Regions from separate parts of the Paenibacillus sp. S25 genome, predicted to be linked through region 2. Evidence: riboswitches for the same ligand, from Rfam matches in the RefSeq annotation. Region 2 holds a riboswitch; each other region holds the start of a gene.

Region 1 (3,123 bases), 1.8 Mb from region 2:
CGGCTGAAAACACCAGCATACTACAAGCTACAACTGCTGCTGTAAACCCTTTAAACCAATTTTTACGAAATAACAAAATATACCCCTCCTCATTAAGGTGTATGCCTCATATACATACTTTTGCACATATATGTAAGCCTTGAACCCACCATTTCTATTTTAATCCAACGCCAGGCAAAAGAGTAGTCATTTACTTAAATTATTTATGAAAAAATAATTAATTTTCTCAAAAAATAAAAACCAGCAAACCTCCTTAAAAACTCGGAGATTCACTGGTTTGTCGATTTATATTCTTATTATTTATTCCACACTTGGCGCTCAGTTTGCTGACCCACATACTCAATGCGTGTCGGATTCACGTCCAGAATGACATAATCGGGATCATCCGGTCCGGAAAACCATTCCTTCAAGGAATCGTTCCACACTTGTTTGCGCAGCCCCTCATCAGCTGTAATCTGGACGGTAGCCTCCACTTCTACGACTTCCTTCGTACCGCCAACTTCATAACCCAGCAGCAGATAAGCATTCGGATTGTTTTTTAGCTCATCCACTTTATGTGTTTTTCGATCTGTCGCCAGATGAATGTTCATTCCATCGTTAAAAAGGGCCATATAGCGTACTTTCGGTTTGCCACCCTCTACCGTACCTAACGAGCAAAATTTGTTGTTATCCAAAGCCTTCACAATGGCTTGTTCCAGTTGGTTGCGATCCAATGTTTCCGTTTTACCCACAGTACAACAACTCCTTTTCACGAATTAGAATTCTCTACGGCCACGCCATTGGGCACCAGCCCATCTGAACCTACTTGCGTAGCTGTTCTGAAAATAACATGACCCGATCGAATCGGATTGATTCATGCTCATTTTCAGATCAAAGCTCACAGTAAAAGTGTACCCTGTCGTTCGGCAAATGAACCGTCATCTCTCCCTTCATGCTGGACAGACCCGCATTCAAGGCATATAATCGTCGTAGTAAACCCGAATAAATGAACCCATTAAACCATACAATGCCAGGGGTGCTGGAATCGGCCGGCTGAGAGTGTGTCCCAAGACACTGACCCTTACAACCTGATCTGGGTAATGCCAGCGTAGGAATGCTTAAGCAAGATGTGCCTTTTTTACATAGGACCATCCCTTACTTTGGTATATACAAGCGCAAGCGTCCCGGAAACTCGGGGCGCTTTTTTTATTGAAGATTATGTTGTTGGAAAGATCGCGTCCGGCAGATGTTATTTTTAGAAAATGGGGAACTTAAGCTGTCTGATTGGACGGATAACGGGTAATTAAAGGAGAGAACACAACGATGAAGCGCATGAAAATGTTAAGCCTGGGACTGATCAGTCTGTGGCTCATGGCCCTGACCCTGACCGCTTGCGGTGGAAGTGCCCCCACATCCCAAGAAGCGGCTCCCGCTACCGACACCCAAACGTCTACTCCGGCAAAGGGGCTCAAAGATGTTAAAGTCGTGCTCGACTGGACACCCAATACGAATCATACGGGACTCTATGTCGCTAAGGACAAAGGATTTTACGAAAAAGCGGGTTTGAATGTCCAAATTGTTCAACCTGGTTCAGGCGGAGCCGATCAAATGGTTGCTTCTAATGCTGCACCTTTTGGTATTAGCTACCAAGAAGGCGTCACACAAGCTCGTACGCAAGGTGTGCCGCTTGTATCCATCGCTGCGGTGATTCAGCATAATACCTCAGGCTTCGCAGCCCCAGTAGATCGCGGAATTAAGAGCCCGAAAGATTTTGAAGGTAAAAAATACGGCGGTTGGGGCTCTCCCGTAGAAGAAGCGGTCATGAAATCCATCATGGATTCAAACAAAGGCGATGTGAGCAAAGTGAAGATCGTCAACATGGGCAATGCAGACTATTTTACAGCCGTGAAGCGGGATATTGACTTTGCTTGGATTTTCTATGCATGGACCGGAATCGAAGCCGAGCTTCGAGGTGAGCCATTGGATATGCTGTATGTAAAAGATTATTCCAAAAGCCTTGATTACTATACGCCTGTAATTGTAAGCAACGAACAGACGATAAAAAATGATCCAGAGCTGGTCAAAGCGTTCATGGACGCTACCGCACAAGGCTATGAATACACTATCGCCCATCCAGAAGAAGCCGCGGACATCTTAAGCAAAGCTGTACCAGAGCTGGATAAAAAACTGGTGCTCGCCAGCCAAAAATGGCTAAGCCCGCGTTATCAGGACGATGCCGCGCAATGGGGCGTGCAAAAAGCAGAGGTATGGCAAAACTATTCGGACTGGATGTACGAACGCAAGCTGCTCAGCAAGCCTTTGGAAGTCGATAAAGCCTTCACAAATGACTTCTTGCCCAAGCGCTGACCATTTGTTAAAACGCAAAATAAGACCGAACTAGAGAAGTGAACGAAGCGCCACTAGGCAGTCGGATGGTGCCTCCCATCGCTGTTGTACCCAGAATTCTTTTATGAATATCCAGAGGTTGAAATCTGGGTACAAAGGCGAACGCTAACGCTTGTACAGCACCATTCCGCCCACTTCGTTCTCGTTCCACTTGGTTTATTCTTTAGTTTTTCATATTATCTAAGCGCTAAGTAGGTGCGCTTGTGTGTTAATAATGCCACACAAACCAGCTTTAAAAACAGGGTGCTTTTAAGGCGGTTGGCAGCGGAGCGGTTCATTTGAATCTGGAGAAGCGCAGCGTTCGCCTTTGCCGTTGGATTCTTAACTTTTAAAATTTATTCAAAGAATCCCATGGCAACAGCGATCGTAAGATCAAATGAAACGCGGAGCGGTCTCAAACGCCTTAAACCACCCTATGTTCTCTAAAACACTCCAAATAAAGGACAGGTGAATTTGCATGGCTAACACACTGCTCAGTATTCAAGTAATCCCTAAAACTCCTAATAATGAGGACTCTTACCCGTATGTAGATAAGGCGATTGAGGTCATTCAGCGCTCCGGCGTCAAACATCAAGTGAATCCATTGGATACGACCATGGAGGGCGAGCTCGACGAGTTGCTGAAAGTGGTCAAAGAAATGCACGAGGCTTTGACGGAAGCGGGCAGTCCCAGCGTCATTTCACAGATCAAAATCGCACATAACCCACAAGGCATCAGCATGAACAAGCTGACCGAGAA
Region 2 (3,123 bases):
ATTCTGTACGGTAATGGCCGTAATAGCCGACATGCCGTACACGCCAAGTTCTTGAAAGGTTTTGAGATCGGCTTGAATTCCGGCCCCGCCGCCACTGTCCGAACCGGCAATCGTCAGTGCTCTGGGTACACGAACGTCTGTCATCGCGCACCACCTGCTGTGGTTGTTCCTGCTTCACGGACAGTGACATGCCCCTCCAGCGAACCTGTATGTAGTTTGGCGAGCTCGTCGAGAAAGGCAATCTGGAAGCTGCCGGGCCCCAGCTCTGCGGTACGTGCTGCGGCTCGGGAAGCTGCTGCACCGTAAAATGCCAAGCCTGCTGTACCTGCGAGCAGCAGGTTGGGTTCAACAGCTGCAAAAGCACCTAACACAGAGGTCAGCAGGCAGCCTGCTCCGGTTACCTTCGTGAGCAGCGCGTCTCCGCCGCTAATCATTCGTGCTTCGGCCCCATCGGTGATGACGTCCTCTTTTCCAGTGATGACAACCATTGAATTGAGCGTTTGAGCAGCCCGAATTGCCAGATCGACATTGCCGCTGTCAGCACTGTCACCAGCATCTACGCCTTTAATCTCACGCGCTTCTCCAACAAGATGCGCGACTTCGGCTGCATTGCCCCGCACCAATGAGATTTTGACTTCTCTCAGGATTCGCAGTGCCGACTCAGTTCTAAAGCTCGTTGCTCCCGCACCGACCGGATCTAGCAGGACCGGAACACCGTGTGCATTCGCCGATTGTCCAGCAATGATCATGGCATCCACCAGTTCGCGGTGCAGCGTACCGATGTTTAACACGACGGCTCCCGCTATTTTTGCCATATCTGCTACTTCCTCGGGTGCATAGGCCATCACTGGGGAGGCGCCCAATGCATACAGGCCGTTGGCCGTAAAGTTAGTGACTACCACATTGGTCATATTGTGAACGAGGGGTTTGCTGTTTTGTACCTTCGTCAGGAGAGCTGAATAACTTTTTTCCCATGTACTCATAATGATTATCCTCTCTATAGTTGGTGGTTCAACATGGCATTAACCGTACTTCACGCATCGAATCGCCAGGATGACTATTCTAAGACCGCTGCCTGCATCTGGACCGGCCATTCTTCCTGGTTATAAGCCATGTCCCAGAACTTATATTCCAGCTGGCAACTCAGTACAAAATGCTCAATCATCCGCTCTCGCTCAGCAGCCGTTGCGCCTTCTGCCCAAGCATCTACACGTTCTCGGAACTTGAGTGTTGTATCATCAAGCTGGTCTCCATAGAAGCCCATCCATTCATAGAACGGATGAGACTCATCCGGCTTTACTTCATCCAGCAGCCTGCGGCCAATCTCGGCATACGTCCACATACATGGCAGCAGCACAGCCAAGATCTCGCGCAAACTGCCCTCATGCGCGATCGTCAGCATGTGACGGATATAGTGATGGGCCGAAGGAGCGAGTGGATATCCCTGCAACTCTTCATAGGTCACCCCTGCGACAGCACAGAAATTTTGATGCGGATGAACCTCGCTGTGGAGAATAAAAGAGATTTGTTCATTAAATACTGCCATGTCCTCCCGATTCGTGCATTTGGAGATTGCGATGCCGTATATCCGCATGTAGGCGTTCAAATATTCAAAGTCCTGTTTTACATAGTGAATCAGCTGTCCCCTTGTCAAACTTCCTTCAGCAATACCTCTCACAAAGGGATGCTCAAAAATCGCTTGAAAAATGCCGTCCGCCTGCCGACGGAGTTCTTGTGTAAAACTCAATTTCCCCACCTCCATTAATTGAAGAGCAAGAAGTCCTGTAAGGATACAATTCCGAAACAACGCTAAAAAGCCGCCCCGGAAAAATGGAGCGGCTTCAACATAGGCCCAATGCGCAAAAAACGCTTGAAACCTTATATACGAAGGCTCCACTTTCCTACGCTAGTACGAACTAGATCAGGTTCAAAGGGTCCAAGATACATTCTTGTCTCAGCCATATTGGCTCCCCTAGTGGACTTCTATTCTTTTGACTATTACTGTACATACGTTCATACGCTATGTCAAACATAGTGTGCAAAATATTAAATTTCCTCTAGTTAGGTTTTTGGGGCTTAGTGAGGGTGATGAATTACACTTTCCACGGCTTTGACCTTGGCATATTCCGGTTTCCACATTGCATCTCGTATAGCTTGTTCCACATCTGAAATGTGCGCCTGAGCTACCTGATCCTGAATCGCGGCATTTGCAACCGCAACCGCAACAGCGTACGAAACTTCGCGTAATTTTCGGATATGAGGGAGTAGCGCACCGCCAGGCGTATTCGAATCTACACCATTGGCAACAGCAACTGCTGCGGCTGTAAACATCGCAGGGGTAATCCTTTTGGCTTTAACCACAATCGCACCTAGACCCAGTCCCGGAAAAACAAAGGCATTGTTCGCCTGTCCAATCTCAAAATTTGTATCGTTATAGGTGACGGGCTCAAAAGGACTTCCGGTTGCGATCAGTGCTCTGCCATCTGTCCACCGGATCAAATCCTCGGGTACTGCTTCTGCAAGGTTTGTAGGATTGGACATGGGCATAATGATCGGGCGTTCTACATGCTTCGCCATCTCCTTGATGATTTCTTCAGAAAAGGCACCTGCTACACCGGAAGTTCCAATCAATATCGTAGGCTTCACCTGACGGATGACCTCCAGTAGCGGTATTTTGCCGTCACCCGACCGGGTCCATGAGCTGACTTCATCCTTTTTGCGCACATACGGTTTCTGATACTCCAATACGTCTTCCATATCTTCCGTTAACAGCCCACGATAATCAAAGGCCCAAAAGGACTTGAATGAATCATCTGCGGAAAGGCCATCCTCGATCATAGCGCCCCGAATTTGGTCAGCGTTACCGATCCCTGCAGCCCCTGGGCCGAAAACAAGTATTTTTTGTTCACGCAGCGGAGTCTTGGTGACACCCACCGCCGAAAGAATCGCAGCCAGGGTCACCGCTCCTGTACCTTGTATATCATCGTTGAAGGTGAGAATGCTTTGACCGTATTTTCCTATAATATGGCGCGCATTTACGCTACCCACATCTTCCCAATGTAAAAGCGCCTTCGGGAATTGCGCTAACGTTTTGCTGATAAAAGTATCAATAAACTGGTTATA
Region 3 (3,123 bases), 1.5 Mb from region 2:
TCCCGAAGAGTTGGAAGTGCTGCTGGAACAGATGGGTGAAATTCAGGAGCAACTGGATATGGGGGATTTTTACCTCATTGATGTGAAGGTTGAAGAAATGGCGAATGGACTGGGACTCTCGGCCATAGGACTGGATCGGGATGTATCTGCACTTAGCGGCGGGCAACGGACAAAGGTGCTTCTTGCTAAGTTGCTGTTGGAAAAGCCAAATGTCCTGCTGCTGGATGAGCCTACCAACTATTTGGATGTCGAGCATATCGAATGGCTTACGCGCTATTTGAAGGATTATCCCTATGCTTTTATTCTTATTTCACATGATACTGAGTTTATGAATCAGGTCGTTAATGTTATTTACCATCTTGAATTTGCCAAGATGACCCGTTATTCAGCTAACTATGAAAAGTTTCTTGAGATGGCAGATCTGAACAAGGCTCAGCATATTGATGCTTATGAGAAGCAACAGGACTTTATTAAGAAACAGGAAGATTTTATTCAGCGTAATAAGGCGCGTGCATCTACATCAGGCCGAGCAAAGAGCCGTGAAAAGCAGCTTGATCGGATCGAACGTATTGATAAGCCTGAAGAAGCTGCGAAGCCAACCTTTCAATTCAAAGAAGCACGTGCGAGCGGAAAGACGGTATTTGAGGGTATTGATTTTGAGATTGGTTATACGCATGCCCTATTGCCTAAAATGTCCATGACGATTGAACGTGGTGAAAAGATTGCAATTGTCGGCTACAACGGTGTTGGTAAATCGACATTGCTCAAAACCATTCTGGGAAAAATTCCACCAATCAGTGGAAAAACCTATCAAGGTGATTTTTTGCAGCCCGCTTATTTTGAGCAGGAAGTAAAGGCGGAGAAAATTACACCGATTGACGATGTGTGGAATGAATTCCCGCATTTGAACCAGCATGAAGTACGAGCGCATTTGGCGCGTTGCGGTTTAAAGAATGAGCATATCACGCGTCCGCTATCTGCGCTCAGTGGTGGAGAACAGGCTAAAGTCCGTCTTTGCAAACTGTTAATGCGTGAAAGCAACTGGGTACTGTTCGATGAGCCTACCAACCACTTGGATGTTAAAGCTAAGGATGAGCTGAAACGTGCCTTGAAGGAATACAAAGGGACCGTTTTGCTTGTGTCTCACGAACCGGACTTTTACGAGGATTGGGTAACCAAAACGTGGAATGTGGAAGAGTGGTCAAGTAAAGTTAACTAAAATCAGCTAAATCCAATTCTGCATATTTCACACGAAGTGGGGTTTGCAGAATTAGGAAAATATGCTAAGCTATCTTTAGCTTATACAATAAAATAGTCACACTAGGGGAGCCGCCCATGCGGCTGAGACGGAATAAATGGATTTCGGACCCTTTGCACCTGATCTGGGTTATGCCAGCGTAGGGAAGTGAGCGCCGTACAAACAAGGCAACACCATCTTTATTTTGTTTGTGCGTGGGACGATACACGTATACGGATATCATTGTCCGTTCGATTATTGGACGTTCGTTAAACCACTTCCTTGGGGAAGTGGTTTTTTTGCGTTTCGTTCATTTTAAGTTGTTCGAGCTTCCGTAGACGATTCACATACAATCCCCTTTCATTTCTGCTGGTAGACGTGGCTGACTAAGCATAGATCCTCTAGTCCAATGTGAGGTGAAGAGAAAATCGAATTACACGCAATTTCGATGGAAAAGGGCACTTTTGGACAAGCCGCCCAAGTGGCTGCTGTGATTTGTCCGTATGTTCATTATGTACACGCACGTTTGAAACAAAATGGTGCCTCTGCATTGCTTTCTTTGACTCGCAGCATGGTGGAGCAGGAAGTTCCTTTGCAACAAATTGTAGTAAATGATCGTGTGGATGTAGCTTTACTTACTTTGGTTGGAGCCGTCCAGCTACCAGCTAATGGATTACCCGTTGCGGATGTGAAAAGCCTTCTTCCAAAGGGTACACGCTGTGGAGCATCTGTGCATTCATTGGAGGAGGCGCAGGCTGCCGAGCGGGCAGGAGCGGACTATGTACTTTATGGTCACGTATATGAGACCCATTGTAAGCCCGGTATTGTACCGCGGGGTTTAGCTCAGCTTGAACATATTTGCAGGCTGTCGAACATTCCGGTGATCGCGCTGGGCGGCATACAACCGCACCATATCCCGGAGCTTTATAGGGCCGGAGCAAGCGGTATTGCGGTGATGTCTGGTATATGGGAGGCTGAGTCGCCTGTTGCAGCTGCGATGGAATACAGGCGAATGGCAGATCTTGTAGTTCACAGCCTGTAGCGAAAAAACGAGAGTAAAGGCAAGCTGAAAGCAGAATGGTTTATGGAGAGGAGACACGGGACCAATGCTAAAGATACACACGGAGGCAAGAGCGATAGGACACGCTGAATGCTTGGTCATAGGTGGAGGTGTCATCGGCAGTTCCATTGCTTATCATGTGGCCAAGGAGGGAAGAAGTACGATCATGCTGGAACGATTGATCCCGGGTGAGGGAGCCTCAGGAGCAGCGGTTGGAATGCTGGCAGCGGAAAGTGAAGAGTTCATCGACTCTGAGCTGGCACGATTTGCTCGCATAAGTCGAGACGCATTCCCTGAGCTTGTCTGTGATCTGGAGCGTTTGTCAGGTATTTCGGTAGAATTCCGTACAGAAGGATTTGTGACCCCTTTCCGTACGGAAACTGAAGGCCAAAAACGCTGGAAAGCTGCTAAAACGCGAGAGGATGATTGTCCTATCTGGTGGGATGCGAGGGAATTGGCCCGACGAATTCCAGGTTTGGATGAACAAGCGATCGGGGCAATATATCGTTCAAAGGAGACACAAGTGGCTCCTGTCCAGCTTTGTCGTGCTTATGCAGGTGCTGCTGCGGTGCTGGGGGCAACGGTATGGTCTGGTACACAGGCAGAGCAACTGGTCATGCAGGATGGTCGAGTTTGCGGTGTCCGAACAGATAGTGGCTTTTTTTCGTGCGATCAGGTCATTATTGCCGGAGGCTTGGATAGCATGAAATTGCTAGCGCAAGTTGGATTTGAATATCCACTTTATCCGGTCAAGGGAGAAGCGGTAGCGGTCTCCTTGAAGGATCACCCGTTAGAATACACCATTTATGCTGATGATATTTACCTT
Region 4 (3,123 bases), 2.1 Mb from region 2:
GGCGTAACATAGCACAGCATGGACGTCCCGAACCAACCGATCATCGCCGCCCCGATGGCTGAAGTAATATGATCATATCCGGGGGCAATATCCGTCGTGAGCGGCCCCAAGGTATAGAAAGGAGCTTCCTTACAAATCTCCATTTGTAAATCCACATTCTCTTTGATTTTATGCATAGGGACATGTCCTGGCCCTTCAATCATGACCTGAACATCATGCTTCCATGCGATTTGCGTTAGCTCGCCCAACGTTTCCAGCTCTGCAAACTGTGCTTCATCATTCGCATCATAGATACTACCTGGACGTAGACCATCCCCGAGAGAAAAGGCCACATCATAGGCTCTCATAATTTCGCAGATTTCTTCAAAATGTGTATACAAAAAATTCTCCTGATGGTGCGCAAGGCACCAGGCTGCCATGATCGACCCGCCACGGGATACAATTCCCGTCATTCTATTCGCCGTCATCGGTATATACCGCAGCAATACACCCGCATGAATTGTAAAATAGTCCACTCCCTGCTCCGCCTGCTCAATCAGCGTATCGCGATACAGCTCCCACGTCAGCGCTTCTGCTTCGCCGTTCACCTTTTCAAGTGCCTGATAGAGCGGCACAGTCCCAATTGGTACAGGAGAATTCCGAATGATCCATTCACGTGTTGTATGGATATTACGGCCTGTGGACAGGTCCATAACTGTATCCGAGCCCCAACGCACAGCCCAGGTCATTTTCTCCACTTCCTCCTCGATGGAGGAGGTAACCGCAGAATTGCCAATGTTCGCATTGATCTTCACGTGAAAATGACGCCCAATGACCATTGGCTCACTTTCCGGGTGATTGATATTCGAAGGCAAGATGGCTCGTCCAGCCGCCAACTCCTGCCGTACAAACTCAGGCTCCACCCCTTCGCGGATCGCCGCAAATTCCATTTCTGGCGTAATGATCCCTTGCCGCGCATAATGCATTTGTGTCACTGTACGACCTTGCGAAGCACGAAGCGGACGGTTGGTCACGCCGGGAAATTCCACTGTCTCCCGTTTGAAGCCAGTTTTCAGTCCATTATCCTCCGGCTGTACAGCGCGTCCCTCGTAAGCCTCCACATCGCCCCGTTCCAGTGCCCAAGCTCGCCGTAATGGAGGCAGGCCCTGACGGATATCGACCTGATAGGCTTCGTCAGTCATGGGACCGCTTGTATCATATACACGCAATGGCTCATGATGCTCCGTGCCCTGCGGCGTATGTGTAGGATGAAGAGCAATTTCGCGCTCTGGCACGGCAATGTCCGGCCGTGAGCCTTGAATATATACCTTACGGCTCCCTGGAAAGGGCGTTACCCCATTGGCTTGATCCCCGTTTGTCTTCTCTACCTCAACTTCTTTTGTTCCTACCAATCTTACTTCGTTTGATTTCAATTCTGTTCCTTTTGTTCCTTCTGCTTCTGTCGGCTTCATTGTCCATTCCTCCCGTTTCGATGAAATGACACACCGATCCGGAACCATTCCCAGGGTGGCGCTGATCTATGCAAAAAAGCCGGTTCCCTAGGGAACCGGCTAATCTAACGAGGCAGCTATCCAGACAGTACGCATGTGGAATAATCCTATTCCAATGCGTCACCGTAGACAGCAGCCGCGTATACATTTCATTGGCCGATTACTTCCCTACGCTGGTATGATCCAGATCAGGTGCAAAGGGTCCGGAATCTTGCACGATTCCATCTCAGCCCGGCATTACAGGCTCCCCCAGTAACTGTGATACTTCTATTCACATGAGGCGGCTATAACAGACATCCCGCCATCCTTACCAGACTACTTTAAATTTATAGCTTTGGCAACCCTTCTAGGTTCACTTTACCAAGGAGACACTCCCCATCAAATCACTCTGCTTGCTTCAACTGTGTTCATTCTTGTTACGGAAGCATAAGCCCCATTTCCTTCGCCGCTTCAATCAAAATCGGAGCAAAGTCATGTAGCGTCTCGGGTGCAAGCCGACTGACCGGACCGGATACAGATAAAGCCGCAGTGACCTGTCCCTTCCGGTTTACAATTGGCGCAGCCACAGCAGCAGCCCCTGGCTCCCGTTCTTCATAGCTGGTCGCATAGCCCTTCTCGCGGATGTCCTGTAGCTGGGCTTTATAGACCTCCGGGTCTACCGAGGGCGGCCATTCATCCCCGCTTAGCAGAGCTTCCAGCTCCTGCGGCGGCATAAAGGCTGCCAGCACCTTGCTGGAGGCCCCTACAGCAAGCGGCATACGCGCACCTACAGGCGCGACCCTGCGAATCGCCTGATTGCTCTGCACGGCTTGTATGCGAATACGCATGCTGCCGTCCCGTAAGTACAAGCTGACCGTCTCGCCCAAACGGTCACGTAATCCTTCCATTGCAGGCTGTAACAACACCGCCGGCTCGTCACTTTGGGACAAATGCGTGGATAGCTCCCAAATGCGGAAGCCAAGTCGATATTTTTCCGTTTCGGCATTCCGAACGACAAAGCCCCGATCCTCCAACGTAGTCAGCAGCCGATGAACCGTGCTTTTATGTAGACCAATTTTGGAGGCAATCTCCGTCAGGCCAAGATCCGAATCTGCGGTAAAACACAGCAGTATATCAAGTGCACGCTCTACAGCGCGAACGGTTAATTTACGGTCTTCCATCGTGAACCGCTCCTCTTGTATCCATATTCGTTTCACACTATGAAACATGGTTACATAAATTATATAGAATAGTCGCGGCTACTGTAAACCGATGTTTTTGTGACAACCATATTACAGAACGAGAACAAACATCGACAATTCTTTGCATCATTTTTACTTTTCCGGTTCAGGCGTTGACTTTGGATAATCCCCATCATACGATAATAGGTATCTATACGGATCTACACTATCATTTTCAAGTGGAATTATACCTATATTCTATGAAACGAAGATCAATTTTATATAAGGAGGCTCTTACATGATTTCGACATCCCAGCGCAACTCTCAGCTACAGACCGCTGTTCAGGAGCCGTCCACCCCACTCTTTAATCCCCGTCTGCTGCGGTTCAAGCACGTTGTGATTGCTCTGCTGCTGTCGGTCGTCTTTTTTCTGTTGTTTTGTTTTATTGCCTTGCATGCTTACATCGCATGGG

Evidence for each region. Region 2 has a riboswitch for thiamine pyrophosphate ahead of tenA (thiaminase II). Riboswitches for the same ligand answer to the same signal wherever they lie in the genome.
Region 1: linked by a shared signal. The riboswitch ahead of KAI37_RS02220 (ABC transporter substrate-binding protein) and the one ahead of tenA (thiaminase II) in region 2 are both predicted to bind thiamine pyrophosphate.
Region 3: linked by a shared signal. The riboswitch ahead of KAI37_RS13510 (thiamine phosphate synthase) and the one ahead of tenA (thiaminase II) in region 2 are both predicted to bind thiamine pyrophosphate.
Region 4: linked by a shared signal. The riboswitch ahead of thiC (phosphomethylpyrimidine synthase ThiC) and the one ahead of tenA (thiaminase II) in region 2 are both predicted to bind thiamine pyrophosphate.

What each region holds. Positions count from the first base shown of each region.
Region 1 covers NZ_CP073683.1:495,490-498,612, reverse strand. The annotation lists gene KAI37_RS02230 (bifunctional 2',3'-cyclic-nucleotide 2'-phosphodiesterase/3'-nucleotidase) at 1-76, opposite strand, end outside; gene KAI37_RS02225 (pyridoxamine 5'-phosphate oxidase family protein) at 297-731, opposite strand; TPP riboswitch at 1,002-1,111, shown strand; gene KAI37_RS02220 (ABC transporter substrate-binding protein) at 1,303-2,346, shown strand; gene KAI37_RS02215 (MTH1187 family thiamine-binding protein) at 2,843-3,123, shown strand, end outside.
Region 2 covers NZ_CP073683.1:4,622,143-4,625,265, reverse strand. The annotation lists gene thiD (bifunctional hydroxymethylpyrimidine kinase/phosphomethylpyrimidine kinase) at 1-144, opposite strand, end outside; gene thiM (hydroxyethylthiazole kinase) at 141-983, opposite strand; gene tenA (thiaminase II) at 1,058-1,747, opposite strand; TPP riboswitch at 1,882-1,984, opposite strand; gene KAI37_RS20155 (NAD-dependent malic enzyme) at 2,077-3,123, opposite strand, start outside.
Region 3 covers NZ_CP073683.1:3,162,101-3,165,223, reverse strand. The annotation lists gene KAI37_RS13515 (ABC-F family ATP-binding cassette domain-containing protein) at 1-1,219, shown strand, start outside; TPP riboswitch at 1,313-1,421, shown strand; gene KAI37_RS13510 (thiamine phosphate synthase) at 1,686-2,279, shown strand; gene thiO (glycine oxidase ThiO) at 2,344-3,123, shown strand, end outside.
Region 4 covers NZ_CP073683.1:807,347-810,469, reverse strand. The annotation lists gene thiC (phosphomethylpyrimidine synthase ThiC) at 1-1,451, opposite strand, end outside; TPP riboswitch at 1,639-1,751, opposite strand; gene KAI37_RS03605 (IclR family transcriptional regulator) at 1,907-2,650, opposite strand; gene KAI37_RS03600 (alpha/beta hydrolase) at 2,949-3,123, shown strand, end outside.